3 regions of the Enterobacter sp. fkY84-1 genome follow, and region 3 is predicted to be linked to each of the others. Evidence: predicted binding sites of a transcription regulator. Region 3 holds the regulator's gene; each other region holds the start of a gene.
What was found. Region 3 encodes CRP, which controls carbon source genes, mostly activating them, when cyclic AMP is high. Its sites were predicted from a motif close to ATGTGANNNNNNTCACAT; they were not measured.
Positions count from the first base shown of each region.

Region 1: a site for CRP is predicted at 3,994-4,011, ahead of ACEPLT_RS00610 (PTS mannitol transporter subunit IICBA). Genes of this name have one in related genera too.
Region 2: a site for CRP is predicted at 4,443-4,460, ahead of ydfZ (putative selenium delivery protein YdfZ). Genes of this name have one in related genera too.

Region 1 is NZ_CP169393.1:129,746-139,650, forward strand. Features, by position in the region: gene ACEPLT_RS00595 (YibL family ribosome-associated protein) at 1-52, opposite strand, end outside; gene mtlR (mannitol operon repressor MtlR) at 111-701, opposite strand; gene mtlD (mannitol-1-phosphate 5-dehydrogenase) at 698-1,846, opposite strand; gene ACEPLT_RS00610 (PTS mannitol transporter subunit IICBA) at 1,947-3,854, opposite strand; gene ACEPLT_RS00615 (DUF3302 domain-containing protein) at 4,513-4,869, shown strand; gene ACEPLT_RS00620 (HlyD family secretion protein) at 4,872-6,008, shown strand; gene ACEPLT_RS00625 (glutathione S-transferase) at 6,099-6,707, shown strand; gene selA (L-seryl-tRNA(Sec) selenium transferase) at 6,811-8,196, shown strand; gene selB (selenocysteine-specific translation elongation factor) at 8,193-9,905, shown strand, end outside.
Region 2 is NZ_CP169393.1:2,111,662-2,121,566, reverse strand. Features, by position in the region: gene dcp (peptidyl-dipeptidase Dcp) at 103-2,136, opposite strand; gene ydfG (bifunctional NADP-dependent 3-hydroxy acid dehydrogenase/3-hydroxypropionate dehydrogenase YdfG) at 2,279-3,025, shown strand; gene ACEPLT_RS10135 (GntR family transcriptional regulator) at 3,117-3,803, shown strand; gene ACEPLT_RS10130 (universal stress protein) at 3,839-4,270, opposite strand; gene ydfZ (putative selenium delivery protein YdfZ) at 4,558-4,761, shown strand; gene ACEPLT_RS10120 (mannitol dehydrogenase family protein) at 4,805-6,268, opposite strand; gene ACEPLT_RS10115 (MFS transporter) at 6,488-7,855, opposite strand; gene ACEPLT_RS10110 (Zn-dependent oxidoreductase) at 7,929-8,948, opposite strand; gene manD (D-mannonate dehydratase ManD) at 8,963-9,905, opposite strand, start outside.
Region 3 is NZ_CP169393.1:4,308,892-4,318,796, forward strand. Features, by position in the region: gene mdcE (biotin-independent malonate decarboxylase subunit gamma) at 1-354, opposite strand, end outside; gene ACEPLT_RS20690 (biotin-independent malonate decarboxylase subunit beta) at 354-1,187, opposite strand; gene mdcC (malonate decarboxylase acyl carrier protein) at 1,180-1,479, opposite strand; gene ACEPLT_RS20700 (triphosphoribosyl-dephospho-CoA synthase) at 1,489-2,346, opposite strand; gene mdcA (malonate decarboxylase subunit alpha) at 2,346-4,001, opposite strand; gene ACEPLT_RS20710 (hydrolase) at 4,230-5,252, shown strand; gene ACEPLT_RS20715 (YheU family protein) at 5,249-5,467, shown strand; gene ACEPLT_RS20720 (phosphoribulokinase) at 5,498-6,367, shown strand; gene ACEPLT_RS20725 (OsmC family protein) at 6,452-6,856, opposite strand; gene crp (cAMP-activated global transcriptional regulator CRP) at 7,168-7,800, shown strand; gene ACEPLT_RS20735 (YccS/YhfK family putative transporter) at 7,858-9,905, shown strand, end outside.

The DNA of each region.
Region 1 (9,905 bases), 500 kb from region 3:
GATCCAGGCGGTCGCTCAGGCGTTTAATTTCGTTCTTTTCGACTTCTTTCATGACAAATAACTCTGAAAACGGGGAATTTACAGGGAAGGATACACCAATGTGAGCAGGCTTACTTCTGAAACGCTTTTTTTAAGCTGATTCGGGAAATCAGCTCAGTCAGGGAAAGGACCATCGTAGAACGGACAACCTGTTGATAACGCAGCTTTTGCATCGCGTAGAGCTCCGGGTCGCTGTTATCAAACTGCGGTGCCGGAGGGAGCGCGGTGACGCAGTGCAGCTCGCCGAACGGCCCCAGGATCTCATCGTCGGTAAAGGTGTATTCGTTACCGTCATGGTTGAGCTCTTCGCGCAGCGCCATTAGCAGCTCCGCATCTTCATACTCTTGTCGGTTCAGCACGCCAAGACCATAAATCAGCTTCAGACGCACGGATAAATCGCCCAGCGGTCCGTCTCCGTCCAGTAACGGTTCTACAGCATATTTTACCGCGTAGTCGTCTTTGCGAAACACCTGAAGCACCAGGATATTCACCGCCTCGGTTAACAGCTCGACGGCGGCAATCAGGAAGCTTCGTACGGTTTTGCCAGCATTCAGACGCTCAAGCACACGATTTTCAAAGGCCTGGGTTTGTTCCATTATTGCCTGCATATCTGACAATCTGTAATCAGGGCGCAGGATTACCTGCGCCGCATTCTGCATCATTTGGTTGCGTTGTATGCGTTAACCGCCTCCACAACCACGTCGCTGTTGGCGTCCAGACCGGAAATCTGCGCCAGCGCAGCCTGCGCGCCTTTGTTATCAATCAGCTGAGCCAGTTCCTGCGCCTGTGGATCCTGCTCGCTGCGGTAGTGCATCGCGGCGGCAATTCCTTTCACCAGGTTGGCGTGCGGCAGACCGTATTCCAGTGTGCCCAGCAGCGGCTTAATCAGGCGGTCGCCCGCGCTCAGCTTACGCAGCGGCTGACGGCCCACGCGCTCAACGTCATCTTTCAGATACGGGTTTTCAAAGCGACCGAGGATTTTCTGGATGTATGCTGCGTGTTTCTCAGCATCAAAACCGTAGCGTTTGATCAGCACCGCGCCGCTCTCTTCCATTGCCCCTTTTACCACCGCGCGGATCTTCTCATCGAGGATCGCATCACGAATGGTCTGATGACCGGCCAATTTTCCGAGGTACGCGGTTATAGCATGCCCGGTGTTCAGCGTGAAGAGTTTGCGTTCGACAAATGCCATCAGGTTATCGGTTAATTCCATTCCCGGAATGGTCGGCAGCGCGCCTTTAAACTGGGTTTTATCGACGATCCACTCGCTGAAGGTTTCAACGGTCACTTCCAGCGGATCGTTGGCCGCAGATTCTGACGGCGGGACGATACGGTCAACGGCGGAATCCACAAAACCGACGTGCGCTTCCACCCAGGCTTTGTCTTCATCTGCCACAGCGTTGAGAACGTGGCCTTTCAGCTGCGTGGTGCCGCGCACCATGTTTTCACAGGCGATGATGTTCAGCGGGGTGTCGATACCCTGCGCTTTACGTTTTGCCAGGCCTTTCGCGACCGCAGGGGCGATGCGCTCAAGCACAACCGGGCCCACGGCGGTGGTGACCAGATCGACGCTGGCGATAAGGTCAATAACGTCGTCGCCGATGCTGCTGACCGCGTTGACGCCAGATACTGTCTCAACCTGCTCGTTTTCGCCCACCACATGGACCTGATAGCTATGACGGGCATTCAGGGCATCCAGGACGACCTGATTCACATCGGCGAATGTCAGGGTAATGCCCGCGTCTGCCAGCAGTTTACCGATAAAACCACGACCGATATTACCTGCGCCAAAATGTAATGCTTTCATAGTGTTAACCTTCATCAATGTTTTTACCCGAGAGGGCTGGGGTGAGGAACGTTTTCCCCTCACCCTAGCCCTCTCCCCGGGGGGAGAGGGAGGAGTACCGTTATTTGTTAAGCAGAGCCAGAACTTCTTCAACGCTGGTGGTGTTCGCCAGACGCTCAATAACCGTTTCATCATCCAGCGCGTTGGTCAGGCTGGTAATCACCTGAATGTGCTCGTTGTTGCGAGCGGCGATACCAATGACCAGACGGGCGATGTCATCTTCTTCTTCACCGAAGCGCACGCCCTGCGGGTACTGACAGAATACGACGCCGGTTTTCAGGACGCGATCTTTCGCTTCAACCGTACCGTGCGGCACCGCGATGGATTCGCCCAGATAGGTTGGCGTCAGTTTTTCGCGTTCCAGCATCGCGTCGACATATTCAGGCTGAACGTAGCCGCCTTTCACCAGCTGCTCACCGGCAAATCGAATCGCGTCTTCTTTGGTGGCCGCGGTACGACCGAGGAAGATGTTTTCCGCACCCAGCTTAAACAGGTGGGCATTGCTCTCGTCAAAGCTGTCCTGCAGGCTGGAGCGCACTTTCACTTCGTTGTCTTCGTGACGCTGCGCGGCAACCAGACGTTCGGTCAGGCTGGTGTACAGGCCGCTGTCGAGGAAGTTGGTCAGCGAAATGTGCTGTGCCTGCGGCACCTGGCGCATGGCGCGTTCGGTCAGATCGCGGTGCGTGATCACCAGGTCAACATCCGGCGGCAGGCTGTTAATGGCGCTGTTGGTCACGGAGATGTTGGTCAGGCCTGCATCCTGCACTTTCTTACGCAGCACGCCTGCACCCATTGCGCTGGAGCCCATACCGGCATCACAGGCAACGATGATTTTACGCACGTGGCTCAGGTCGTTAGAAACATCACCTGCTGCCAGTGGCCTTGCGCCTTTGGATTCGGCTTTCATGTCGTGCATACGACGGGTTGCGGCTTCGATGTCATCATCTTCTTTCACCTTGCTGGTTTTCAGCAGGATAGAAGAGACCACGAAAGAGACGGCCATTGCCGCAAAGATAGCTGCGAGGTTCGCGAAATAAGCGCCTTTTGGCGTCATCGCCAGTACCGCCAGGATAGAACCCGGAGAGGCCGGAGAAACCAGACCACCGCCCAGGACGCTCAGCGTGAACACGCCGGTCATACCGCCGAGGATAACGGCCAGGATCAGACGTGGGTTCATCAGCACGTATGGGAAGTAAATTTCGTGGATACCACCCAGGAAGTGGATGATCGCCGCACCGCCAGCAGACTGTTTTGCGCTGCCACGGCCAAAGAAGATGTACGCCAGCAGTACGCCCATACCCGGACCCGGGTTGGCTTCAATCAGGAAGAAGATGGACTTGCCGAGATCGTGTGACTGCTGAATGCCCAGCGGCGAGAAGATACCGTGGTTGATGGCGTTGTTAAGGAACAGGATTTTCGCCGGTTCAACGAAGATCGACGCCAGCGGCAGCATCTCATGCGCCACCATGAAGTTTACGCCTGCCGCCAGAACTTTAGACAGCACTTCAACCGCAGGGCCAATGCCGAGGAACGCCAGAATGGCGAGGATCATCCCGATGATGCCCGCAGAGAAGTTGTTCACCAGCATTTCGAAGCCGGATTTGATCTTACCATCAACCCAGACGTCGAATTTCTTAATCGCCCAACCGCCCAGAGGACCGGCAATCATCGCACCGAGGAACATCGGCATATCCGCACCGACGATAACACCCATGGTTGTGATGGCACCCACGACGCCACCACGGTCACCGCCCACCAGACGACCCCCGGTGAAACCGATGAGCAGCGGCAGGAGATAGGTAATCATTGGGCCAACAAGTTTCGCCAGCGTTTCGTTAGGCAACCACCCTGTCGGAATGAACAATGCAGTGATGATACCCCACGCGATAAACGCGCCGATATTTGGCATCACCATGTTGCTGAGGAAACGACCAAAGCTTTGAACTTTGATCTTGAAATCGGATGACATAAAACACCCCTTCTTCTGTTTACGCTTAGGCTTATGGCCCGAGGTTTATTGTTAATGAGGCGGCAGAGGTAGCCGGGCCCTGTTCTGATGCTGTGAAATCTGGCACTGAATCGTTCAACTGTCCAGACAGGGAAAATTTATGTGATGCGTGTCACGTAAAGGCAGGGGGTAGGGATGTCAATGAAGTGATCTCAATCACAAAATAAGTGGGCAAAAAAAATACGATGGCGATAAAAAAAGCAAAATCCACCCCTTTGTGTGATTACCGTCACGTTTTGTTATGGCGTGTTTGTTTCTGGATTGTGACTGATTTCACAAAATATTTTTATGCAGATTTCTCCGGCTGTGATCGGCGGCAAACTCTGCTTCGCGTTTCAGCGCCAGGATGATATGGCACGACACGATAAGCTAAAAAACCACTTTTGATGTGTGGTATGGCGAAAAGTTAAAAGGTGGATTACGCTCATATTGTAAGGTTAAGTCTATTATTATTCAGGATATATTTTGACACGCTTATAAACTTGCATGGAGATATTATAAAAACTCATACTCCCCGGCTCGGAAATAGTAAGCACATCCCCGTGTTTATAAAAAAATTAATTAGGTTGCGTACCGTTTTATTAATTTAATGAGTTGACGTTGTTTAAGTGAGGAGAATATGTTTCTCAACTATTTTGCGCTGGGCGTATTGATTTTTGTATTTCTGGTTCTCTTTTACGGAATCATCGCCATCCATGATATTCCTTATAATATGGCCAAAAAGCGTAACCATCCGCATGCCGATGCCATTCATACGGCAGGCTGGATTAGCCTGTTTACACTCCATGCCATCTGGCCATTCCTGTGGATTTGGGCCACGCTGTACCGCGAAGATCGCGGCTGGGGCATGCAAAACCACATCACAAAGCCTGATGAAGTTCCGGGCATGGATGCGCTGGCCAAACGCGTGGCGGAACTCGAACAAAAGCTGGCTGCAGTACAGCCCACTGCTGATAAGAACACGCTGGAGCGCTAATCATGGATCTGTTGATTATTTTGACCTACGTGGCATTTGCCTGGGCCATTTTTAAAATATTTCGAATTCCGGTCAACCAGTGGACGCTTGCCACCGCAACATTAGGCGGCGTATTTATTGTTGCCGGTCTTATTCTGTTAATGAACTATAACCATCCGTATACCTTTACGGCGCAAAAAGCGGTTATTTCTATTCCAATCACACCGCAGGTGACCGGTGTGGTCAGTGAAGTCACGGATAAAAATAACCAGCTTATTAAAAAAGGCGAAGTGTTATTTAAACTGGATCCTGGCCGCTACCAGGCGCGCGTCGACAGACTCCAGGCCGACCTGGTAACCGCGACGCACAATATCGATAACCTGAAAGCGCAGCTGTCGGAAGCGGTTGCCAATACCACACGCGTCTCCGCTGAGCGCGATCGCCTCTATAAAGATTATCAGCGCTACCTGAAAGGCAGCCAGGCGAAGGTGAATCCTTTCTCTGAAAGCGATATCGACAACGCGCGGCAAAACTATCTGGCACAGGATGCCATGGTGAAAGGCTCCGTGGCTGAGCAGGTGCAGATTCAAAGCCAGTTAGACAGCATGGTGAACGGCGAGCAGTCACAGATTGCTTCGTTACGTGCCCAGCTTGCCGAAGCCAAATATAACCTGGACCAGACCGTAGTGCGTGCGCCGAGCGATGGTTACATCACCCAGGTGCTGATCCGTCCGGGGACCTATGCCGCCGCGCTGCCTCTGCGTCCGGTAATGGTCTTCATTCCTGAACAGAAGCGTCAGATTGTGGCCCAGTTCCGCCAGAACTCGCTGCTGCGTCTGAAACCGGGCGATGAAGCGGAAGTGGTGTTTAACGCCCTGCCGGGCCAGGTATTCTCCGGGAAGCTCACCGCAATTCTGCCGGTGGTGCCGGGGGGAACCTATCAGGCGCAGGGTGCGCTCCAGTCTCTGACGGTGGTGCCGGGCACGGATGGCGTTCAGGCCATCATCGAGCTGAGCCCTGACGCTGAAGTCGATGCTCTGCCGGACGGTATCTATGCCCAGGTGGCGGTCTATTCGGACCACTTCGCCCACGTCTCGGTCATGCGTAAAGTACTGCTGCGTATGACCAGCTGGATGCACTACCTCTACCTCGATCACTAATCCTTCCAGGGCAGGAATGCGACATGCAGACCTGCCCTTTTTTCATCGCTTGATCCATACTGACTTTTTTCCGGCATTAAGGATCAGGCAATGAAACTCATCGGCAGCTACACCAGTCCCTTCGTGCGAAAAATCTCGATTCTCCTGCTGGAGAAGGGGATTGAATTTGAATTCGTGAATGAACAGCCTTACAACGCGGAAAACGGCGTTGCGCAGTACAACCCGCTGGGAAAAGTCCCGGCGCTGGTCACGGACGAGGGTGAGTACTGGTTTGATTCCCCAATTATTGCCGAGTACATTGAGCTGCTGGGCGTTGCCCCGGCTATGCTGCCTGCTGACCCAAAAGCGGCGCTGGCGGTGAAGCAGGTCGAAGCCCTGGCCGACGGTATTATGGATGCGGCGTTAACCTCCGTACGGGAACAGGCAAGGCCCGCTGCCCAGCAGTCGGAAACGGAACTGTTACGCCAGCGGGAAAAAATCAGCCGCAGCCTGGACAGGTGTGAACAGCTTATCCGGGAGGGAAAGATCGACACCGACAGCCTGAACCTGGGGACCATCGCCATCGCCTGCGCGATTGGTTATCTCAACTTCCGCCACGTCTCCCCGGGCTGGTGCGTCGACCGTCCGCTGCTGGTGAAGCTTGCAGACACGCTGTTTAGCCGCGAGAGCTTTGCCCGTACCGAACCACCAAAGGCTTGACGCGGGTTATAACACTTCGCCGTCGGAGGCGGTACAATCCCCCCATATGTTAACTCCCTCTCCCGTCGGGAGGGGGGAAGATATTTACTCGCCAGGCGCCTTCATGACTACTCATCATTCGCTGTACAGCCAGATCCCCGCTACCGACCGTCTTCTTCGCGAACCCCGCATTCATGCCGTTGCTGAGCGTTTCGGCCATACCGCGACGGTGGAAATGTTACGCCTGCTTCAGGACGAAGCCCGATGCGCGATTCAGGCAGAAAACGCCTTGCCCGCCTGGTGTAGCGCGTGGGAGCAGGAAGTTGAACAGCGGCTGGATGAGAAGGCGCAAAGCGCATTACGCTCGGTGATAAACCTGACCGGAACCGTGCTGCATACCAACCTGGGGCGCGCGCAGCAGGCGGAAGAGGCCGTTGCCGCGGTCGTGCAGGCCATGCAAGCGCCCGTAACGCTGGAGTACGATCTGGACGGCGCCGGACGCGGGCACCGCGACCGCGCGCTGGCGGAGCTGCTGTGCCAGCTGACCGGCGCGGAAGATGCCTGCATTGTGAATAACAACGCCGCAGCGGTGCTGCTGATGCTGGCGGCCACCGCCAGCGGCAAAGAGGTGGTGGTGTCCCGCGGCGAGCTGGTGGAGATTGGCGGGGCGTTTCGTATTCCTGACGTGATGCGCCAGGCGGGCTGTACGCTGCATGAGGTGGGTACCACTAACCGTACCCATGCGAAAGACTATCGCGCGGCGGTGAATGAAAATACCGCCCTGCTGATGAAGGTTCACACCAGCAATTACCATATTGAAGGCTTCACCAAAACGGTTGAAGAGGCGGAGCTGGCGGCGATTGGGCGCGAATTGAATATACCGGTGATTGCCGATCTCGGCAGCGGCTCGCTGGTGGATCTGAGCCTGTACGGGCTGCCAAAAGAGCCGATGCCGCAAGAGATGATTGCGGCGGGCGTTAGCCTGGTCAGCTTTTCCGGCGACAAACTGCTGGGCGGGCCGCAGGCCGGGATTATCGTCGGCAAGCGCGAGCTGATTGCGCAGCTGCAGCAGCATCCGCTCAAGCGCGCCCTGCGCGCCGATAAAATGACGCTTGCCGCGCTGGAGGCGACGCTGCGGCTCTATCTCCATCCGGAAAAACTGGCTGAGCGCCTGCCCACGCTGCGCCTGTTAAGCCGCGATGCCGCCTCGATTCGCGCCCAGGCCGAATTACTGCTGCCGCGCGTCGCTCCTCACTACCCCGATTTTGACGTTCGCATTGAGTCCTGCCAGTCGCAGATTGGCAGCGGTTCGCTGCCGGTGGACAGGCTGCCGAGTGAGGCGCTGACGTTCACGCCGCGTGACGGGCGCGGTAGCCATCTTGACGCCCTGTCGTCACGCTGGCGTGGCCTGCCGACGCCGGTTATCGGGCGGATTTACGACGGCCGAATGTGGCTGGATCTGCGCTGCCTTGAAGATGAAGAGCGATTTCTGGAGATGTTGTTGAAATGATTATTGCCACCGCCGGTCACGTTGACCACGGAAAAACCACGTTACTGCAGGCGATTACCGGCGTAAACGCCGACCGCCTGCCGGAAGAGAAAAAGCGCGGCATGACCATCGATCTGGGCTATGCCTACTGGCCCCAGCCTGATGGCCGCGTGCTGGGCTTTATTGATGTGCCGGGGCATGAAAAGTTTCTGTCTAACATGCTGGCGGGCGTGGGCGGCATCGATCATGCCCTGCTGGTGGTGGCCTGCGATGACGGCGTGATGGCGCAAACCCGCGAGCACCTGGCGATCCTGCAGTTGACCGGCAACCCGCAGCTGACCGTGGCGCTGACCAAAGCCGATCGCGTGGATGACGCGCGCGTCAGCGAGGTGCGCGAAACGGTCCAGGCGACACTGCGGGAGTATGGCTTTGCCGACGCATCGCTTTTTGTCACCGTGGCGACAGAAGGGCGTGGTATCGACGAACTTCGCCACCATTTACAGCACCTTTCATCACGCGCTCACGCCAGCCATCACCGCTTTCGTCTGGCGATCGACCGGGCCTTTACCGTAAAAGGTGCGGGGCTGGTCGTAACCGGCACCGCGCTGAGCGGTGAAGTCAGCGTGGGAGATACCCTCTGGCTGACGGGCGTGAATAAACCGATGCGCGTGCGCGGACTGCATGCACAAAACCAGCCCGCTGACCGTGCCCACGCCGGACAACGTATCGCGCTGAACATTGCCGGGGATGCGGAAAAAGAGCAGCTGAACCGCGGAGACTGGCTGCTGGCCGATGCTCCGCCGGAACCGTCTGAACGCGTGATTGTCTCCCTGCAGACACACATACCGTTGACCCAATGGCAGCCGCTGCATATTCACCACGCGGCCAGCCATATCACCGGGCGCGTTTCGCTGCTGGAAAACGACCTTGCCGAGCTGGTATTCGATTCGCCGCTCTGGCTGGCAGACAACGATCGTCTGGTACTGCGTGACATTTCTGCAAGGGAAACGCTGGCGGGGGCGCGCGTGGTGGCGCTTAACCCACCTCGACGCGGCAAGCGTAAGCCGGAATATCTGCAGTGGCTGGCCGCGCTGGCGCAGGCCAAAGAGGATAACGCCGCGCTGCGGGTGCACCTCGATCGCGGGGCGGTGAGTCTGCGTGATTTTGCATGGGCACGCCAGCTGAGCGGGGAAGGCTTACGCCAGCTGACCCAGGAGCCGGGCTTTATACAGGCCGGAGACAGCCTGCTCAATGCCCCGGTTGCTGCGCAATGGCAGCGTAAGATACTGAACACGCTTGCGACTTACCACGAACAGCATCAGGACGAGCCAGGCCCGGGCCGTGAGCGTCTGCGACGCATGGCGCTGCCGATGGAAGACGATGCGCTGGTGCTGCTGCTGATCGAAAACATGCGCGAAAGCGGGGTGATTAAAAGCCACCACGGCTGGCTGCACCTGCCGGATCACAAGGCCGGGTTCACCGCAGATCAGGAGGCGATATGGCAAAAAGTAGCCCCGCTGTTTGGCGATGAGCCGTGGTGGGTTCGGGATCTGGCTCGCGAAACGAATACCGAAGAGCAGGTGATGCGCCAGGTGTTGCGCCATGCGGCGCAGCAGGGGCTAATCGTCGCGATCGTGAAAGATCGTTACTACCGTAACGATCGCATTGTGGCGTTTGCCAACCTGATCCGCGAGCTGGATCAGGCGCGCGGCTCGACCTGCGCAGCGGAT
Region 2 (9,905 bases), 2.2 Mb from region 3:
TTTATTTATAAAGAACATAATCTTAGTTTTTATGCTGTAACGGTTACAGGCGTATAAAAAACCGGGCGTAAAGCCCGGTTCTTTTTTCATACGGCATTGACTCTATTCGCTCAATCCGCGGTTATCCAGCATCGGCTCAATCTTCGGATCGTGCCCGCGCCAGTTCCGGTAAAGTTCAGCTAAATCAGTACTGTTCCCGCGGGACAAAATCGCCTCGCGGAATTTTTGCCCGTTTTCACGGGTCAGGCCGCCCTGTTCAACAAACCACTGATAGCCATCGTCAGCGAGCATCTGCGTCCACAGGTAGGCGTAATACCCCGCCGCGTAGCCGCCGCCGAAGATATGGGCAAAATAGCTGCTGCGGTAGCGCGGCGGAACGGCGGGCAGATCCAGCCCCTCTTTTTTCAACGCTGCCGCTTCAAAATCCTCCACGCTCAAAACGGCCTCGCTGATGCCGTGCCAGTTCATGTCCAGCAGCGCGGCACCCAGCAGTTCGGTCATGTCATAACCCTTGTTGAAATGGGTCGCGTTTAGCATGCTTTCCCGCAGCGCGTCCGTCATCGGTTCGCCGGTTTCGTAATGGCGCGCATAGTGGGTAAACACCTGAGGATGGCTGGCCCAGTGCTCGTTGATTTGCGACGGGAACTCAACAAAATCACGCGGTGTATTGGTGCCGGAAAGGGTGGCGAAACGCTGGCTGGCAAAGAGACCGTGCAGCGTATGGCCAAACTCGTGGAACAGGGTTATTACGTCATCCCAGGAGAGAAGCGCGATACCGCCATTCGCCGGTTTCTGGTAGTTACAGACGTTGTAGATCACCGGACGGGCAGCAAACTCGAAGGATTGCTCGACGAAATTCCCCATCCATGCCCCGCCCTGTTTGGAATCACGGGCAAAGAAGTCACCGTAAAACAGCGCCATGCCTTCGCCGGTGTGGTCGAAAATTTCCCATACGCGGACGTCCGGGTGATACACCGGGATATCGAAGCGCTCGACGAAGCGAATGCCAAACAGCTGGCTGGCAGCCCAGAATACGCCATCCTGCAGCACGGTATTGAGCGCAAAGTAGGGCCTGATCTGCAACTCATCGAGGGCATATTTTGCCTGGCGCACGCGCTCCGCATAAAAGGCCCAGTCCCAGGCCTCCACGGTGAAACCGCCCTGCTCGTCGTCGATGACTTTCTGAATATCGGCCTGTTCGCGTTCCGCGCGGGCGCGGGCGGCAGGCACAATGCCGCGCATAAATTCCAGCGCGGCGGCCGGGGTTTTCGCCATCTGGTCAGCGATGCTCCAGCTAGCGTAATCCTCAAAGCCCAGCAGACGGGCCTGCCGCGCGCGCAGCGCCGTCAGACGAAGAATCAGCGCGCGGGTGTCGTTTTCGTCCCCTTTCTGGGTACGCGTCCAGCCTGCGTTGAAGAGGTTTTCGCGGGTCTGACGATTGCGCAGCGCGGAAAGCGCGGGCTGCTGGGTGGTGTTCAAAAGCGGGATCAGCCAGCGATCGTTTAGCCCTCGCTCCGCGGCAGCCTGCGCCGCGTCAGCGATCACCGTTGCGCTGAGCCCGTCAAGCTGGTGCGCATAATCCACCACCAGCCCACCGGTCTTATCGGCAGCCAGCAGACGCTGGTTAAACTGGCTGGTCAGGGAGGCCGCTTCGGTATTCAGCGCCTTCAGCTCGGCCTTTTCTGTCTCATTCAGACGCGCGCCGGCCAGAATAAACCGCTGATACAGCTCCTCGACCAGACGACGGCATTCGGCGTCCAGCGCGGCACGGTCCTGCCAGACGCTCTCCACGCGGGCAAACAGCGCGTCATTCAGCCAGATATCGTTTGCCAGCGCGGCAAGCTCGGTGGAGAACTGTTCTTCCAGCTCCTGTAAAAACGGATTGGTGTGCGCGGAAGTCATGGCGAAGAACACGCTGCTGACACGCGAGAGCATGGCGCCGCTCTTCTCCAGCGCCAGCACGGTGTTCGTGAAGTCAGGCGCAGCGGCCTGAGCGACAATCGCGTCAATGTCCGCACGCTTCTGGCGAAGGGCTTCATCGAAGGCCGGACGATAGTGGCTGTCGTCGATCTGATCAAAATGGGGGGCCTGGTAAGGCAGTAGGCTGATGTCAAAAAAGGGATTCGTGGCCGTCATCTTTCACTCCTGAGTACGGGTATCCTCCCAGAGTAGGCCAGGCCGCCATCCCCTGCAACGCTGTCATACAAATGTTGCCTTAACGCACCCTCTGCGGCCGTGCTATGTTAGTAAAACACAAAAAGCGTTGAGGAACAGTGAGATGATTATTTTAGTTACCGGGGCAACGGCAGGTTTTGGTGAAAGCATCACGCGTCGCTTCGTCGCCAACGGGCACAAGGTTATTGCAACGGGCCGCCGTCAGGAACGTCTGCAGGAGCTGAAGGACGAATTAGGCGACAGCATCCTGACCGCGCAGCTGGACGTACGTAACCGCGCGGCGATTGAAGAGATGATTGCCAACCTGCCCGCCGAGTGGCGCGCCATCGACGTGCTGGTCAACAATGCCGGTCTGGCGCTGGGCATGGAGCCTGCACACAAAGCCAGCGTGGAAGACTGGGAAAACATGATCGACACCAACAACAAAGGGCTGGTCTATATGACCCGCGCGGTGCTGCCGGGCATGGTTGAGCGCAATCGCGGCCACATTATCAATATCGGCTCCACCGCCGGAAGCTGGCCCTATGCAGGCGGCAACGTCTACGGGGCGACGAAAGCGTTTGTGCGCCAGTTCAGCCTTAACCTGCGTACCGATCTGCACGGCACCGCCATTCGCGTCACCGACATCGAGCCGGGCCTGGTGGGCGGCACCGAGTTTTCCAACGTGCGTTTCAAGGGCGACGACGCGAAAGCGGACAAGACCTACGAAAACGCTAACGCCCTGACGCCGGAAGATGTCACCGAAACGGTCTGGTGGGTGGCGACGCTGCCAAAACACGTCAACATCAATACCGTAGAAATGATGCCGGTCAGCCAGAGTTTTGCCGGGCTTAGCGTGCATCGTGGCTAACGCTGCCCTTCCCGGCCTGCGGGCCGGGTCTGTTTCGGGTTATAAAAGAATGGTAGTATGTTCAGGCTAACTCTCTGAGAAATGACAACTCATGGCCGCTGAATCGCAACTCAATCCCACCCAGCCCGTAAACCAGCAAATCTATCGCATTTTGCGACGTGATATTGTCCATTGTCTGATCCCACCGGGAACGCCGCTTTCTGAAAAAGAGGTCTCCGTGCGTTTTGACGTTTCCCGTCAGCCGGTGCGTGAAGCGTTTATTAAGCTTGCGGAAAACGGTCTGATTCAGATCCGCCCGCAGCGCGGCAGCTACGTGAACAAAATTTCACTCTCTCAGGTGCGCAACGGCTGTTTTGTTCGCCAGGCCATTGAATGCGCGGTGGCGCGCCGTGCCGCAACGCTTATCAACAACACGCAGTGTTACCTGCTGGAGCAAAACCTGCATCAGCAGCGGATTGCGATTGACCGTAAGCAGCTGAATGATTTCTTCCAGCTAGATGATGAATTCCACCAGAAGCTGGCGCAGATTGCGGATTGCCAGCTGGCCTGGGACACCATCGAAAACATCAAGGCCACCATCGACCGCGTGCGTTATATGAGTCTCGATCACGTCTCTCCGCCGGAAATGCTGCTCCGACAGCATCATGATATTTTCAGCGCGCTGGAAAAACGCGACCCGGACGGCGTGGAAAAGGCGATGACGCTGCATCTGCAGGAAATTAGCGAATCCGTGCAGCTGATTCGTCAAGAAAATAGCGAGTGGTTTAGCGAAGAGTAATATTACGCCGCCCCCTTTCGGACGCGGCGATGGGTTTAGCGAACGACTAACACCGGAATTGTGGCGTAGCGCAGGATAGATTCCGCATTTGATCCCAGCAGATGGGTGGTGATGCCCGGATTTTTCGACCCGATGACGATCGCGTCATATTCCCCCTCTTTGCTCAGCCTGATAATTTCATCGCGGACGTTGCCAAAGCGAACCAGGCTGTCAATTTTCTCCGGCGAGATGTCGAACAGCCTTTTTAAGGCGTTCATTTTCTTCCCGGATTCCTCAGTCATATATTCTTCGAACTTTTTAATATCGGCGTTAAAACCGCGCAGCAGGGATCGGCTGCTGGTCGGCAGAATATTGACCAGGGTAATCGACGCGCCCTCGGCCTTCGCGAGGTTAGCCGCGTGGCGAACCGCTTTGTCACTCAAATCCATTTCAAATACATCAACAGGCATCAAAATCTTCTTATACATAAGCCTGGCTCCTTATTCCGATGAAAGGGTTATTTCCTGTACCCAGAATGGCATCGGGAATATAAACCAACCCTCAACGCTTCCCTGCTGAAACTATCAGTTAATGAAAATAACGGTCTGCTTTGTCAATTGCTGTCGTGAACGGTCAGCGCCCGACGCAATAAAGAAAAAAGTGTGAGTTTGATCAAAAACAAAAACATCTGATGCAGACAGGCGTATTTATATGCCCCGTGAACGGCAACCCTGAAATAACGCCGTAACGAACAGGTTAGAGAGGAGAAAATACCATGATGACATACGACCGTAACCGCAATGCAATCACCACCGGCAGCCGCGTCATGATTAGCGGCACAGGCAAAACTGGCGTGATTAAAGCGATCCACAGCGACGGGCTGGATGCCGCGCAGGTGCGCCGCAGCAAAACGGTTGAAGTGGAAGGATGCGAAGGTAAGTTCGAACCGATTGAGCTGATTCGCCTGGGTATGCACTAAACGGTGCGCAGACATGCCGCCGCGAACGGCGGCATGTGCTGAATTACCGTTGAGACACGTACTGCGCCACGGTCGCTTTCGCGCCCTTTTGCAGCAGCGTCTGGTATGCCTTCATCACCGCATCAACAAAGACGGCTTCACGCGGTAGCTCCTTGCCAAAGATGGCTTCAATGCCGAGCAGCGCCCTGACCCGGTTTTCCCCTTCCGCACTGCCCTTCACCGCCGCCTGAATCACCGCCAGCTGCGGATCGCTCACGTCAATTGCGTTACCCTGCTCATCCACGCCGCCGACATAGCGCATCCACCCTGCCACGCCCAGCGCCAGCAGCGGGAAAGGCTTCTGATGCACCAGGTGCCAGCGCACGGAATCCAGCATGCGCTGCGGAAGCTTCTGGCTGCCGTCCATTGCAATTTGCCAGGTCCGATGGCGCAGGGCCGGGTTGCTGTAGCGGGCAATCAGGAGATCGGCATAGCGTCCTAAATCGACGCCTTTGACCTTCAGCGTAGGCGCCTGCTCGTTAAGCATCAGGGCGTGCGCGGCGACGCGGTAGTTTTCATCATCCATACAGTCGTTAATATGCTGATAGCCCGCCAGATAGCCCAGGTACGCCAGGAATGAGTGGCTGCCGTTAAGCATGCGCAGCTTCATCTCTTCAAACGGGATAACATCTGACACCAGCTCGGCTCCGGCTTTTTCCCACGCTGGACGGCCGGCCACAAAGTTATCTTCGATCACCCACTGACGGAACGGTTCACAGGCCACCGCCGCCGGATCGCGCACGCCGGTAAGCTGTTCAATTTTATTCAGCGTGTCGGGGGTGACCGCAGGCACGATGCGATCCACCATCGTTGACGGGAAAGTAACGTGGGATTCGATCCAGTCCGCCAGCTCACCGTCTACCGCACGGGCGTACGCGCAGGTGACATTGCGCATCACGTGACCGTTCTCCGGCATGTTATCGCAGGACATCACGCTAAACGCTGGCAAACCCGCCGCCTTACGCCGCGCCAGCGCTTCCACGACCACACCCGGCGCAGATTTCGGCTGGTGCGGGTTTTGCAGGTCTGCGACGATAAAAGGGTGATCGAGCATCAGTTGCCCGGTCGCCGGGGAATGGCAGTACCCTTTCTCGGTGATGGTCAGCGAGACAATCGCCACCTGCGGTTCGCACATCGCGGCCAGCACGGTCTCCAGCCCGTCAACCTGCGCATGCAGCGCCTTTTTTACCACGCCAACCACGCGGGAGGTCCACGCATCGGCAGACATTTCCGCCACGGTATAGAGGTTATCCTGCGCGTTCAGATCGGCAATCTGCTGTTCGCCGCCAATCAGGTTAACCTCACAGTATCCCCAATCGCTGCCGTGTTCCGCGGCGAGGATGTCGGCGTACACTGCCTGATGCGCACGGTGAAATGCGCCAAACCCTAAATGAACGATGCGTGCTTTAAGGCTGTCGCGATCGTACTGTGGCAGCGTCGCGTTGGCCTGTAATAAGGTATTTTCCATGATTAAGACTCGTTAATTAGAAAGCTGTGGATCGCTGCCGCCCATGCTGAAGCGGCAGCGCCTGCTGACTACACCAACTAGAATGGCAGTTGGGGTAAAAAATTACTGCCATCAACCATACTGATACTGCCGTTTGAGATTTTGATTTATATTAACTTTTGTTCATGTGGTGTGACACAAAATCAAAGTTGTGTGACAGGTAGCGCAAGCTATAAACCATCAGCGTCGCGAGGAGACGGCACCGTAACCGACCGTCTCTTTCGGCGCAGACTCGGCTGCGTCTTGCGCCGCGCTTAAATCACGGTCGCGCACTTCCGGCATCAGGATCGCCGAGATCAGTCCAATCACGGAATAGGCCACCAGCATGGCGACAATTGGCCACCAGGAGCCGGTCATATTGCAGAAGATCCCTGCCAGTACCGGACCAAAGCCCACCGCTACGAGACCGCCCGCCTCTTTGGAGATCGCCATACGGGTAAAGCGATTTCGCGAGCCAAACATCTCCGCCATGGTGATATTTTCCAGCGCAAACAGCCCCAGCACGGCGAAGTTATGGATAACGATGATGCAGAGCATGATCGTCCCCGGCGCATAGCTCTTATCGACGATGATCGACAGCATCGGATAGGCCAGAATAATGGCGGAGATATTGAGGATAATGTACGGCAGACGGCGCCCCACTTTATCGGAAAGCCAGCCCAGCAGCGGAATGGAGATAAACCCGAGAATGGAGCTGATCATCAGCGCATCGGTCGGGATGGCCTTATCGAACAGCAGCGTCTGGACCAGATAGCCCGCGAGGAAGGTCTGGATGAGCCCCGAGTTGCCCGCCTGGCCGAAACGCAGGCCGGTCGCCAGCCAGAAGGATTTGCTTTTCACCATGGAACCCAGTGAGGTGTCCGGCTGCGCAGCTTGCACATCGTTCACTTTCTCAAAGACCGGGCTCTCCTTGAGGTTCATACGCAGCCAGATGGCGAAGATCATCACCACGACGCTGGCGAGGAAAGGCACGCGCCAGCCCCAGGCGAGCAGCTGTTCACGATCGAGGGCAAAGAACATGATGGCCCAGATCGCCGTTGCGCTCAGCGTCCCGCAGTTAGTCCCCATCGCCACCAGCGAGGAGATGATGCCGCGTTTACCTTTCGGCGCGTACTCCGCCAGCATGGTCCCGGCCCCGGAGATCTCGGCCCCGGCGCCGAGGCCCTGAATAATGCGCAGCGTCACCAGCAGCACGGGGGCAAAAATCCCGATCTGCGCGTAGGTCGGCAGGACGCCAATCAGCGTGGTGCAGATCCCCATCATGGTGATGGTAATGAACAGCACCTTCTTACGACCAATGCTGTCGCCCATTCTGCCGAAGATAAAGGCGCCTACGATGCGCGCAATATAGCCTGCGCCGTAGGTGCCCATCGCGAGGATCAGCGCCATCGCGGCGGACTGTTCCGGGAAGAAGATCTCATGGAAGACCAGAGCGGCGCCCAGCGAGTAAAGCTGGAAATCCATAAATTCCAGGGCAGTGCCCAGCCAGCCGGAAACGGCGGCTTTCACCAGATCGGATGTGGTTCTTTGAGGTTGTACTTGCGTCATAATGGCTATCTCTGAAAGGTAAGATGCGTACCACATAGCGCCTGTCTGCGCAGGCGCTTAACCGCGTAAATGATTATTGGCCGAACGTGAGCAAAACTTTGCAGCACTGCCGCTGGTCTTTCTCAAACAGTTCAATAGCGTCTTTAACGTGGTGATAGTCAAAGGTATGGGTGATCAGTTTTTCCGGGTCGATCAGCCCCCTCTTCAGCCAGTCGATAACGACCGGGAATTTGTTGGCGTTCAGGCGCGAGGAGAAGATCGCCAGCTCTTTGCCGGTGATGCCCTGCTGAACAATCTGGCTCGGCTCGCTGGAGAACCCCATCAGCACGATGCGCGCCGCCGGCGAGGCCAGGGTTATCGCTTCCTGCAAAATGGAGGGATGGCAGGCGGCATCAATGATTAACGTCGGTTTGATGCCTTTTTCCTCCAGCGCGGCCTGCAGCGACTGCTCGCCGTTATTAAAGACCCAATCCGCGCCGCTGCGCCGGGCCATCGCCAGACGCTCATCTATGCGATCAACCACGATAACCTGCTTCACCTTATAGACGCCTTTCAGGGCCTGAACCGTAACCAGCCCCATCGGCCCGGCGCCATATATCAGCGCGACGTCCTGTTCAGTCGGTTTCGCCTGCCCCGTTACGTTGGCGGCGATGGTGAAGGGCTCAACCATGACGGCGTGCTTATCAGGAATGTCATCCGGAATGGGCCAGGCGTTTTGTGCGGGCACGACCGCATATTCGCTAAAGCCGCCGTCACGGTGAACGCCCAGCACCACCAGCGAGGTGCAGACGTTCGGTTTTCCCACGGAGCACGGGTAGCAGTGCCCGCAGCTGATTACCGGATCGACCGAAACGCGCTGGCCCAGGCGCGCGCTGTCAACGCCCTCGCCTACGGCGTCAATCACGCCAAAAAACTCATGGCCGATGACGCGCGGATACTTCGCAAACGGGTTATGCCCGCGGTAGATGTGGCTGTCTGAACCGCAAATCCCGGCCAGTTTAACCTTAACGCGCACTTCACCAGCGCCCGGCTCCGGGCGTGGCCGCTGTTCAATTACCAGTTCGTTCGGCTGTTGAATCACTACGCTTTTCATCGTTTGCTCCTCGCTTACCAGTTCCACAGCGTGCCGTCTTCAAGACGGGCCACCGGCAGATAGGCCGGATCGTACGGGTATTTCGCCGCCAGCTTCTCATCAAATTCGATGCCCAGCCCCGGCTTGTCGCCCGGATGCATATAGCCGTTATCAAAGCGCCAGCTGTGCGGGAAGACCTCCAGCATCTGTTCGGAGTAGCCCATATATTCCTGCACGCCGAAGTTCGGCACCCACAGGTCGAAATGCAGCGCGGCGGCGTGGCAGACAGGCGACAGATCCGACGGACCGTGCGAGCCGGTGCGCACCTGATAGAGCGACGCGAAGTCCGCGATGCGGCGCATCCCGGTGATGCCGCCCGCGTGGGTAATGGTGGTGCGGATATAGTCGATCAGCTGCTCTTCGATGAGCTGCTTGCAGTCCCAGATGCTGTTAAACACTTCGCCTACCGCAATGGGCGTAACGGTGTGCTGGCGGATCAGGCGGAAGCAGGCCTGGTTTTCCGCAGGGGTGGGATCCTCCATCCAGAACATGCGGAACGCTTCAATGCTCTTGCCGAAGCGCGCCGCTTCGATGGGCGTCAGGCGGTGGTGCATGTCGTGCAGAAGATGCTCATTGAAGCCGAATTTACTGCGCACCGCGTCGAACAGCTTCGGCGTGAAGTCGAGGTATTTTTCCGTGGACCAGAGCTGCTCTTCCGGCCAGTCGCCTTTGGTCGCAGGCTCGTAGGCCAGCCCCTTCCCTTTGGCCATGCCGTAGGTGGTTTTCATGCCCGGCACGCCGCACTGCACGCGGATCGCCTTAAAGCCCATCTCTTTGTGACGGGCGTAATCTTCCAGTACGTCGTCAATGGTGTGGCCGGTGGTGTGACAGTAGACCATCACCCCTTCGCGGGAGGCGCCGCCCAACAGCTGGTAGAGCGGCATGTTGGCCGCTTTGGCTTTGATATCCCACAGCGCC
Region 3 (9,905 bases):
TGCCGCACCGGCCAGCGCCTGATGAATCCCAAACGCCTCTTCGCGTCGGCCATAGGCCTGGCTTGGGACGTCGATCACCGCCACAATCGGGCGCTTCACGGGTTTGTCAGCATCCGCCGCGACGGTTTCACTGACCACTTTCGCCAGGGTCCAGCCTTCCAGCAGCCCCACTTCCCCTTTCGCCGCACGCGGGAAGTGGTTGTTGGCATCCGGCACCACGGCAACAAAGCGCACCGCCTCGCCGTTCAGCTCGCCGTCTGCCGCCTGGACGGACGGGCATAGCCCCTCGATACGTTTGGCGTTCGGGGCGAGGATGTCCAGCCAGCGTTCGCCACGGCTTATTGCGTTACTCATCATTTCACCTCCCGGGCAAAAAGCGCGTTAATCTGTTCGGCATCAGCCTGTTTGCGGGTGTCGAAATTCGTCAGACGATTCAGGTAATCGTCGTAGTTATCGGTGCGATGTTTCGCGGGAACGCCTTTAGCAATCGCGTCGTTCATCGCCTGTTTCACCGCGTTGATACCGTCGCCGACGAGCGCATCCACCAGCCCGCTTTGATAGCGCACTTCACCGCCGGTCATGCTCCAGATAAACGGACGATCGCGGGAGTCGTACTCCTCAATGCCCGCCTCCTGTTCGATAACCTGCGGGCCGTTGAGGCCAAGACGCGCTTCGCGGGTCACGATCAGGTAGCTGCAGAGCGCCGCCGCGATGGACATCCCACCGAAGCAGCCCACGGTTCCGGCCACAATGCCAATAACCGGCGTGTAGCGACGCAGGTCCACAATCGCCGCGTGAATATCGGCAATCGCCGCCAGGCCGAGGTTCGCCTCCTGCAGACGCACGCCGCCGGTTTCGAGGCACAGTACCGCCTGAGTCGGAATGCCGTTGCGGTTATCCTCCGCCGCCAGCTCCAGCGCCGCCGCCATTTTGGCGCCGGACACTTCGCCCATGCTGCCGCCCTGGAACGCGCCTTCAATCGCCACGACGACGGCAGGCTTGCCGTTGATGGTGCCCTTCGCCACCACCATGCCGTCGTCCGCCTGCGGCACAATGCCCTGTGGCCCAAGCCACGGAGAAATAATGCCTTCAAACGGATCCAGCAGTTCGCGGTAGCTGCCCTCGTCGAGCAGGGCCTGCGCGCGCTGGCGCGCTTTCAGTTCGATAAAGCTGCTGTCATCACGCATGGCTCACCCCCTCAAAAACCTGTTCGATGCGAATGCGCGCCACGCCCGGCGTCGCGCCGAAGTCGTGGATGGTCAGCTTCCCTGCGGGCAGGCTGCTGACGGTTTGCAGACGGTTGAACAGCGCCTCCCAGCGCCCCCGGCTGTTGTCCACGGAGGTGGTGATATCAATGGTTAACGTCTGGCCCGGTTCGGCGGTGAAGAGCACCTCCATATCCCCGGAACCGACTACCCCTGCCAGCGCCCTGCCGCTTAACGTGCGGCTGGCTGGCACGGTCAATGTGATTTTTTCCATAACATCCTCTTAATGCTTTGAATTTGGCGTTTCGACGCGGTCGAGAAACAGCGTGGCGGCAAGCAGGTCGGCAGCGCCGCCCGGTGAGGCGTTGAGCGCCAGCATCTGACGGTCTAACCTCGCCAGCGCCTGCTGGCCCGCAGGCGTTGCGCTGCCGCCGGCATTCAGCACCGCACGGGCGCCGTCCTGCATGGCATCAAGCCCTTCCATTCCGGCACGTGACAGCACGCAGGTGTCGGTGAGTGAGGTCATGATGGCCATCAGCGCGTCGAGCCTGGCGTGCGTTTCGCTGCTGCCGTTGAGGCGGCTCAGACGAAGCTGCGGCAGCGCGCGCTGCATAACGTGCGGGAACGCCTGCTGCGCCTCTTCACGCGCGCCCGGCACGCGGTAACGGTGCGTGGCGCGCAGGCCTTTACTGAACACCTTCGGCGCCGCGTCGTCCGGCAGTCTCGCCAGCTGTGCGGCGGTGCGGGCGACGTCTTGCGCCCTGGCATCACCGCCGAGCATCGCCACCGCGCTGACCAGCAGCCCCAGCGCCCAAATCGCGCCGCGATGGGTGTTTACGCCACCGGTTGCGGCCATCATCTGCTGCTCGCCTTCGCGACCGAGTCGCCCGACGGTTTGCCGAAGTGCGATATCTGCCGGGCGCTGCCAGCTTTGCAGCGCCAGTGCCTGAAACGTGGAGGTCAGGCTGTGCGCGGAGCACTCCATCAGCGCAAGGGATAAATCGTGGTGCGCGCCGTTCCCCCGACTGTCCACCAGACCGGGTTTCGGGCTTAAACGTGCTTCGTCAATCAGACACTGCGTGGCGGTTCGCGCCAGCCATTCGGCACCGCCTTCAACCTGAATCTGGGGGAGAAGTTTCATTACCAGCTCCGGAATTTCGCAGGTGGGTTATAGAGACCGCCGGACCATTCCACGAGATCAGACACGCTGCCTGCCGCCAGCAGAGAGCGGGTGGCATCAGTGCGGCGAATCCCCATATCTTCCGGATAGAGCACCTTGCCGCTCTGACGCAGTTCCGCCACGCGTTTGGCATCCACGCCCAGACCGATGTCGGTGATCCCCGCGACGGCGGCGACCATGGCGCGACGCTCTTCCAGATCTTTCGCCCGATAGAGGTAGGCAATCCCCTCTTCCGTCAGCACGTGGGTGACGTCATCGCCGTAGATCATCACCGGCGCCAGCGGCATACCGGAGGCTTTCGCCACGTCAACGGCATCGAGTTTTTCCACGAAGGTCGGCTTCACGCCCGCCTGGAAGGTTTCCACCATCTGCACGACGAGTTTTTTGCCGCGCTGCATTGGGTCAGGTTCGGTGATCATGTTCAGCCAGGCTGGCGTGGCGTGGCGACGACCGTGCGGGTCGTGACCCATGTTTGGCGCACCGCCGAAGCCGGACAGACGACCACGGGTCACGGTTGAGGAGTTGGCGTAGCCGTCCACCTGCAGCGTAGAGCCGATGAACATATCCACCGCGTACTGACCTGCCAGCTGGCAGAACGCGCGGTTGGAGCGCATGGAGCCGTCGGCACCGGTAAAGAAGACGTCCGGACGCGCGCGGATGTACTCTTCCATCCCCAGCTCGCCGCCGAAGCAGTGCACGCTCTCGACCCAGCCGCTTTCAATAGCCGGGATCAGCGTCGGATGCGGGTTCAGCGTCCAGTGTTTACAGATTTTGCCTTTAAGGCCGAGCTGTTCACCGTAGGTAGGCAGCAGCAGCTCAATCGCCGCAGTGTTAAAGCCGATCCCGTGGTTCAGGGACTGCACCTGGTGTTCCGCATAAATACCCTTGATGGCCATCATCGCCATCAGGATGTGTTCCTGTTTAATCAGGCGCGGGTCGCGGGTAAACAGCGGTTCGATAAAGAACGGCTTATCGGCCACCACCACAAAGTCAATCCACGAACCCGGAATGTCCACGCGCGGCAGGTCACACTCGTCATCCACCAGCTCGTTCACCTGCGCGATGACGATGCCGTCATGGAACGCGGCGGCTTCCACCAGCGCCGGGGTATCTTCGGTGCTCGCCCCGGTATAGAGGTTGCCTTTGCGGTCAGCTTTAAAGCCAGCAATCAGCGCCACGTTGGGCGACAGGTCGACGTAGAGACGGGAGTAGAGTTCGATGTAGGTGTGAATCGCGCCGATTTCGAGCTGACCATCCTCCAGCAGTTGGGAGATGCGCAGGCTCTGCGTCCCGGAGAAGGAGAAATCCAGCTTGCGGGCGATGCCTTTCTCAAAGATATCCAAATGTTCGCTACGGCCAACGCTCGGCATGATCATATGCAGGTCGTGGACGATCTGCGGGTTCACTTCGGCCAGCGAGCGGGAAAGGAAATCGGCCTGCTTCTGGTTGTTACCTTCCAGCACGACCTTGTCGCCTGGCGCGATCAGTTTTTCCAGCATGGCGACGAGATCGCCGGTTGGCAGTACCTTGCCCTGCACCGGTACGGAGGCCAGACGACGCGCTTTTTCGCTGCGTCGCGTGTTCCATTGCCGGGTGGGTGTTTGCCCAGATAACATTATTAACCTCCTGATTCAGCTAATCATTTTGATTTGCTTAACGTTGAGTAGAGTGTGCGCTCTGGTGAGAAAGGCATCAATTAAGCGTAGAGCTGAATCATTAGCCTGAGAGTAATAATCAAGGTAAATATTTGTGATCGGGATCAGTTCATGTTTCGGAAAACCAGGCTAAACGGGGTACAATTCGGAAAGTATCGTTAATTTCCGACAAGAATCAGCATCGCGCCTATGACCCAAATCATTCCATCAGGCTTCGACATTGCCGCCGAAGACAGCACTGAGTTCGTGCCTATGCGCGGCGTCGCCAATCGCCATTTGCAGACCATGCTGCCGCGACTGATCCGCCGCAAGGTGCAATTCACCCCACACTGGCAGCGGCTAGACCTGCCAGACGGTGACTTTCTGGATCTCGCCTGGAGCGAAGCGCCGGATCAGGCTCGCCATAAGCCGCGGCTGGTGGTTTTTCACGGTCTGGAAGGCAGCCTGCACAGCCCGTATGCGCACGGGTTAATTGAGGCGGCCAAAGCGCGCGGCTGGCTCGGCGTGGTGATGCATTTTCGCGGCTGCAGCGGCGAGCCGAACCGGCAGAAGCGTATCTATCACTCGGGTGAAACCGAAGACGGCACGTGGTTTTTACACTGGCTGCGGGACAACTTTGGCACCGTGCCCACCGCGGCCGTAGGCTACTCGCTGGGCGGAAATATGCTGGCCTGCCTGTTAGCTAAAGAAGGGGAAAGCGTCCCGCTGGATGCCGCCGTCATCGTCTCCGCCCCGTTCATGCTGGAGCAGTGCAGCTACCACATGGATAAAGGCTTTTCACGCGTCTATCAGCGCTACCTGCTCAACCTGCTGAAGGCCAATGCCGCGCGTAAACTGAAAGCCTACCCGGACACCCTCCCGGTAAGCCTGCGCCAGCTGAAAAAAGTGCGCCGCATACGCGAATTCGACGATCTGATCACCGCGAAAATTCACGGCTTCGCCGATGCAATTGACTATTATCGTCAATGCAGCGCCATGCCGCTGCTCAGCAAGATCACGCAGCCAACGCTGATCATTCACGCCAAAGATGACCCTTTTATGGATCATCACTCGATTCCCGCTCAGGAATTCCTGCCCGACAACGTTCACTATCAGTTGACCGAGCACGGCGGCCACGTCGGGTTTATCGGCGGCACGCTGCGCCGCCCGAAAATGTGGCTTGAGACGCGTATTCCTGACTGGCTAACCCCTTATCTGGACGGTGCAACATGATTATTCCCTGGCAGGATCTGGCTCCCGAAACGCTCGATAATCTGATTGAAAGCTTTGTATTACGCGAAGGCACCGATTATGGTGAACAGGAACGCTCGCTTGAGCAAAAGGTCAACGATGTAAAGCGCCAGCTGAAAAGCGGCGACGTGGTGCTGGTGTGGTCAGAACTGCATGAGACGGTCAATATCATGCCCCGCAACGCGTTTCACGGCTGATCTTCCACCCTTTTCAGTCAGGGAGTTGCTATGTCTGCCAGACATCCGGTTATTGCCGTTACGGGGTCGAGTGGTGCGGGAACCACCACCACCAGCCTCGCATTTCGCAAGATTTTCGCCCAGCTGAATCTCCGTGCGGCGGAGGTCGAAGGCGACAGCTTTCACCGCTACACGCGCCCGGAGATGGACATGGCCATCCGTAAGGCGCGCGATCTGGGTAAACACATCAGCTACTTCGGTCCGGAAGCCAATGACTTCGGCCTGCTGGAACAAACCTTTATTGAGTACGGCCAGAGCGGTAAAGGGCAGTCCCGCAAGTATCTGCATACCTATGATGAAGCCGTTCCCTGGAATCAGGTGCCTGGCACCTTTACCCCCTGGCAGCCCCTGCCGGAACCTACCGACGTGCTGTTCTACGAAGGATTACACGGCGGCGTGGTCACGCCGCAGCACGACGTGGCGCGCCACGTGGATCTGCTGGTTGGCGTGGTGCCTATCGTTAACCTGGAGTGGATCCAGAAGCTGACGCGTGACATGAGCGAGCGCGGCCACTCGCGCGAAGCAGTGATGGATTCGGTGGTGCGCTCCATGGAAGACTACATCAACTTCCTGACGCCGCAGTTTTCCCGCACCCATATCAACTTCCAGCGCGTGCCGACGGTGGACACCTCCAACCCGTTCGCGGCCAAAAGTATCCCATCCCTGGATGAGAGCTTTGTGGTGATCCATTTCCGCAATCTCGAAGGCATTGACTACCCCTGGCTGCTGGCGATGCTGCAGGGCTCGTTTATTTCTCACATGAATACATTAGTCGTACCGGGCGGAAAAATGGGGCTGGCGATGGAGCTCATCATGACGCCGCTGGTGGAGCGATTGATGGAAGGGAAACAGATCGCGTGAGTTTTTTGCCCGGTGGCGCTGCGCTTACCGGGCCTACGGTCGTGCTTTTGTAGGGCGGGTCAGCGAAGCGCCACCCGCCAAACATTAAGCCTCGATCACTTCATACGAATGGGTGATTTTTACCGCTTTCTCCAGCATTAACGCCACAGAGCAGTACTTCTCCGCAGACAGGTCCACCGCACGTGAAACCGCCGCGTCTTTCAGTTCTTTACCGGTGACCACAAAGTGCAGATTGATGTGGGTGAACAGGCGTGGCGCCTCTTCGCGGCGTTCTGACGTGAGTTTGACCTCACAATCCGTCACGTCATGACGGCCTTTTTGCAGAATCGACACCACGTCAATGGCGCTGCATCCCCCTGCCGCCATCAGCACCATTTCCATTGGGCTGGGCGCTTTATCGCCGGAGTTACCATCCATCAAAATCTGATGTCCTGACGCGGACTCGCCCAGGAACGTTAAACCTTCAACCCACTTCACGCGCGCTTGCATATTCTTAAACTCCAACGTTGCATTTTTGGTGACAGATTACGCGTGCGTTACATTTCTCGCAATGGAAGGCGACCTGCATCATGCTGAAGCGAGACACCAGGAGACACGCGGCGAAAGCTATGCTAAAACACTCAGGATGCTACAGTAATACATTGACGTTACACATGTATGCAGAGGACATCAAACTTTACTGGCTGCGAAACGTTACGGTAGCCGACTTCCCAGGGTATGGGTAAGAATTCGATTGCAACCCCAGAGTCCGGATGCATCTGATGACTCTGGTGACAGCTTATAACAGAGGATAACAGCGCATGGTGCTTGGCAAACCGCAAACAGACCCGACTCTCGAATGGTTCTTGTCTCATTGCCACATTCATAAGTACCCATCAAAGAGCACGCTGATTCACCAGGGTGAAAAAGCGGAAACGTTGTATTACATCGTTAAAGGCTCGGTGGCAGTGCTGATCAAAGATGAAGAAGGGAAAGAGATGATCCTTTCTTATCTGAACCAGGGCGATTTCATCGGTGAACTGGGCCTGTTTGAAGAGGGCCAGGAACGTAGCGCCTGGGTTCGTGCAAAGACAGCATGTGAAGTGGCTGAAATTTCTTACAAGAAGTTCCGTCAGCTGATTCAGGTTAACCCTGACATTCTGATGCGTCTCTCTTCCCAGATGGCGCGCCGTCTGCAGGTCACCTCAGAGAAAGTGGGCAACCTCGCCTTCCTGGACGTGACGGGCCGCATCGCACAAACTCTGCTGAACCTGGCGAAACAGCCGGACGCCATGACCCATCCGGACGGCATGCAAATTAAAATTACCCGTCAGGAAATTGGTCAAATCGTCGGTTGCTCCCGTGAAACAGTGGGCCGTATCCTGAAAATGCTGGAAGATCAAAACCTGATCTCCGCCCACGGTAAAACCATCGTGGTTTACGGAACGCGTTAATTCCGCTTAAACGGCGTGCCATCGCAAGGTGTCACGCCGTTTTTGTCTCTACTCCTCATGTGGCGCAGGCTGATCTATCACCCGGAAGTTAACTACGCACTGCGACAAACGCTGGTGTTGTGTCTACCCGTGGCCATCGGCCTGATCCTCGGACACCTTCAGCAAGGCCTGCTCTTTTCCCTCGTGCCCGCCTGCTGCAACATTGCTGGCCTGGACACACCGCATAAGCGCTTTTTCAAACGTCTGATCGTGGGCGGCTGCCTGTTTGCTGGCTGTAGCCTTGCCGTACAGCTTTTACTGGCCCGGGATATCCCGCTGCCGCTGATCCTGACGGTGCTGGCGATGACGCTCGGCGTCACGGCGGAAATCAGCTCGCTGCACGCCCGCCTGCTTCCCGCCTCGCTGATTGCGGCCATCTTCACGCTGAGCCTCGCCGGGAATATGCCGGTGTGGGAGCCGCTACTGATCTACGCGCTGGGGACACTGTGGTACGGGCTGTTTAACTGGTTCTGGTTCTGGCTGTGGCGGGAACAGCCGCTGCGCGAATCCCTGAGCCTGCTCTATGTGCAGTTGGCGGAATACTGCGAAGCCAAATACACCCTGCTCACCCAGCATACCGATCCGGAAAAAGCCTTACCGCCGCTGCTGACGCGCCAGCAGAAGGTGGTGGATCTGATAAGCCAGTGCTATCAGCAGCTGCATATGCTCGCCGCCAACAAGAACCACGAGTACAAACGGCTGCTGCGCACCTTCCAGGTAGGCCTGGATCTGCAGGAGCATATCTCTGTTAGCCTGCACCACCCGCAGGAGGTGCAAAAGCTGGTTGAGCGCAGCCACGCCGAAGCGGTGATCCGCTGGAACGCGCAGACCGTCTCGGCACGCCTGCGCGTGCTGGCTGACGATATTCTCTACCACCGCTATCCCACGCGCTTTAACATGGAAAAACAGCTCGGCGCGCTGGAGAAAATCGCCCGTCAGCATCCGGATAACCCGGTCGGCCAGTTTGCCGCCTGGCACTTCAGCCGCATCGCCCGCGTGCTACGCACCCAGCGCCCGCTTTATTCCCGCGACCTGATGGCGGATAAACAAAAACGGCTTCCCCTGTTGCCCGCGCTCAAAAGCTATCTATCTCTCAAATCGTCCGCCCTGCGCAATGCCGCACGAATTAGCGTCATGCTCAGTATCGCCAGCCTGATGGGCATGGCGCTGCATCTGCCGAAGCCCTACTGGATCTTAATGACCGTGCTGTTCGTCACCCAGAACGGCTACGGCGCCACGCGGGTGCGTATTCTGCACCGGGCGGGCGGCACCATGGCCGGGCTGATCATTGCAGGCGTAACGCTGCACTTCCACGTGCCGGAAGGCTATACCCTGGCAGGCATGCTGGCGATCACGCTGGTGAGCTACCTGATTATCCGCAAAAATTACGGCTGGGCGATGGTGGGCTTTACGGTGACGGCGGTATACACCCTGCAGCTGCTTACGCTGAACGGCGAACAGTTTATTATCGCCAGGCTGATTGATACCCTGATCGGCTGCCTGATTGCCTTCGGCGGTATGGTCTGGCTCTGGCCGCAGTGGCAAAGCGGACTGCTCAGGCAGAACGCCCACGACGCGCTGGAGGCCGACCAGCAGGCCATTCGCCTCATCCTGAGCGACGACCCGCAGCCCTCCCCGCTGGCGTATCAGCGCATGAAGGTCAACCAGGCGCACAACGCCCTGTTCAACTCGCTCAACCAGGCGATGCAGGAGCCGGGCTTTAACTCACATTATCTGGCCGATATGAAGCTGTGGGTAACGCACAGTCAGTTTATCGTTGAGCACATTAACGCCATGACGACGCTGGCGCGCGAGCATACGATGCTGACGCCGGATCTGGCGCAGCGCTACCTGCAGTCGTGTGAAATTGCGTTGCAGCGCTGCCAGCAGCGTCTGGAGTATGACTCACCGGGCGAGTCGGGGGATTTAAATATTCTGGAAGCGCCGGAGACGTTAACCCACGGGCCAATGAGCACCCTTGAGCAACACTTGCAGCGCGTGCTGGGGCATCTGAACACCATGCACACCATTTCGTCGGTGGCATGGCGTCAGCGTCCGCATCATGG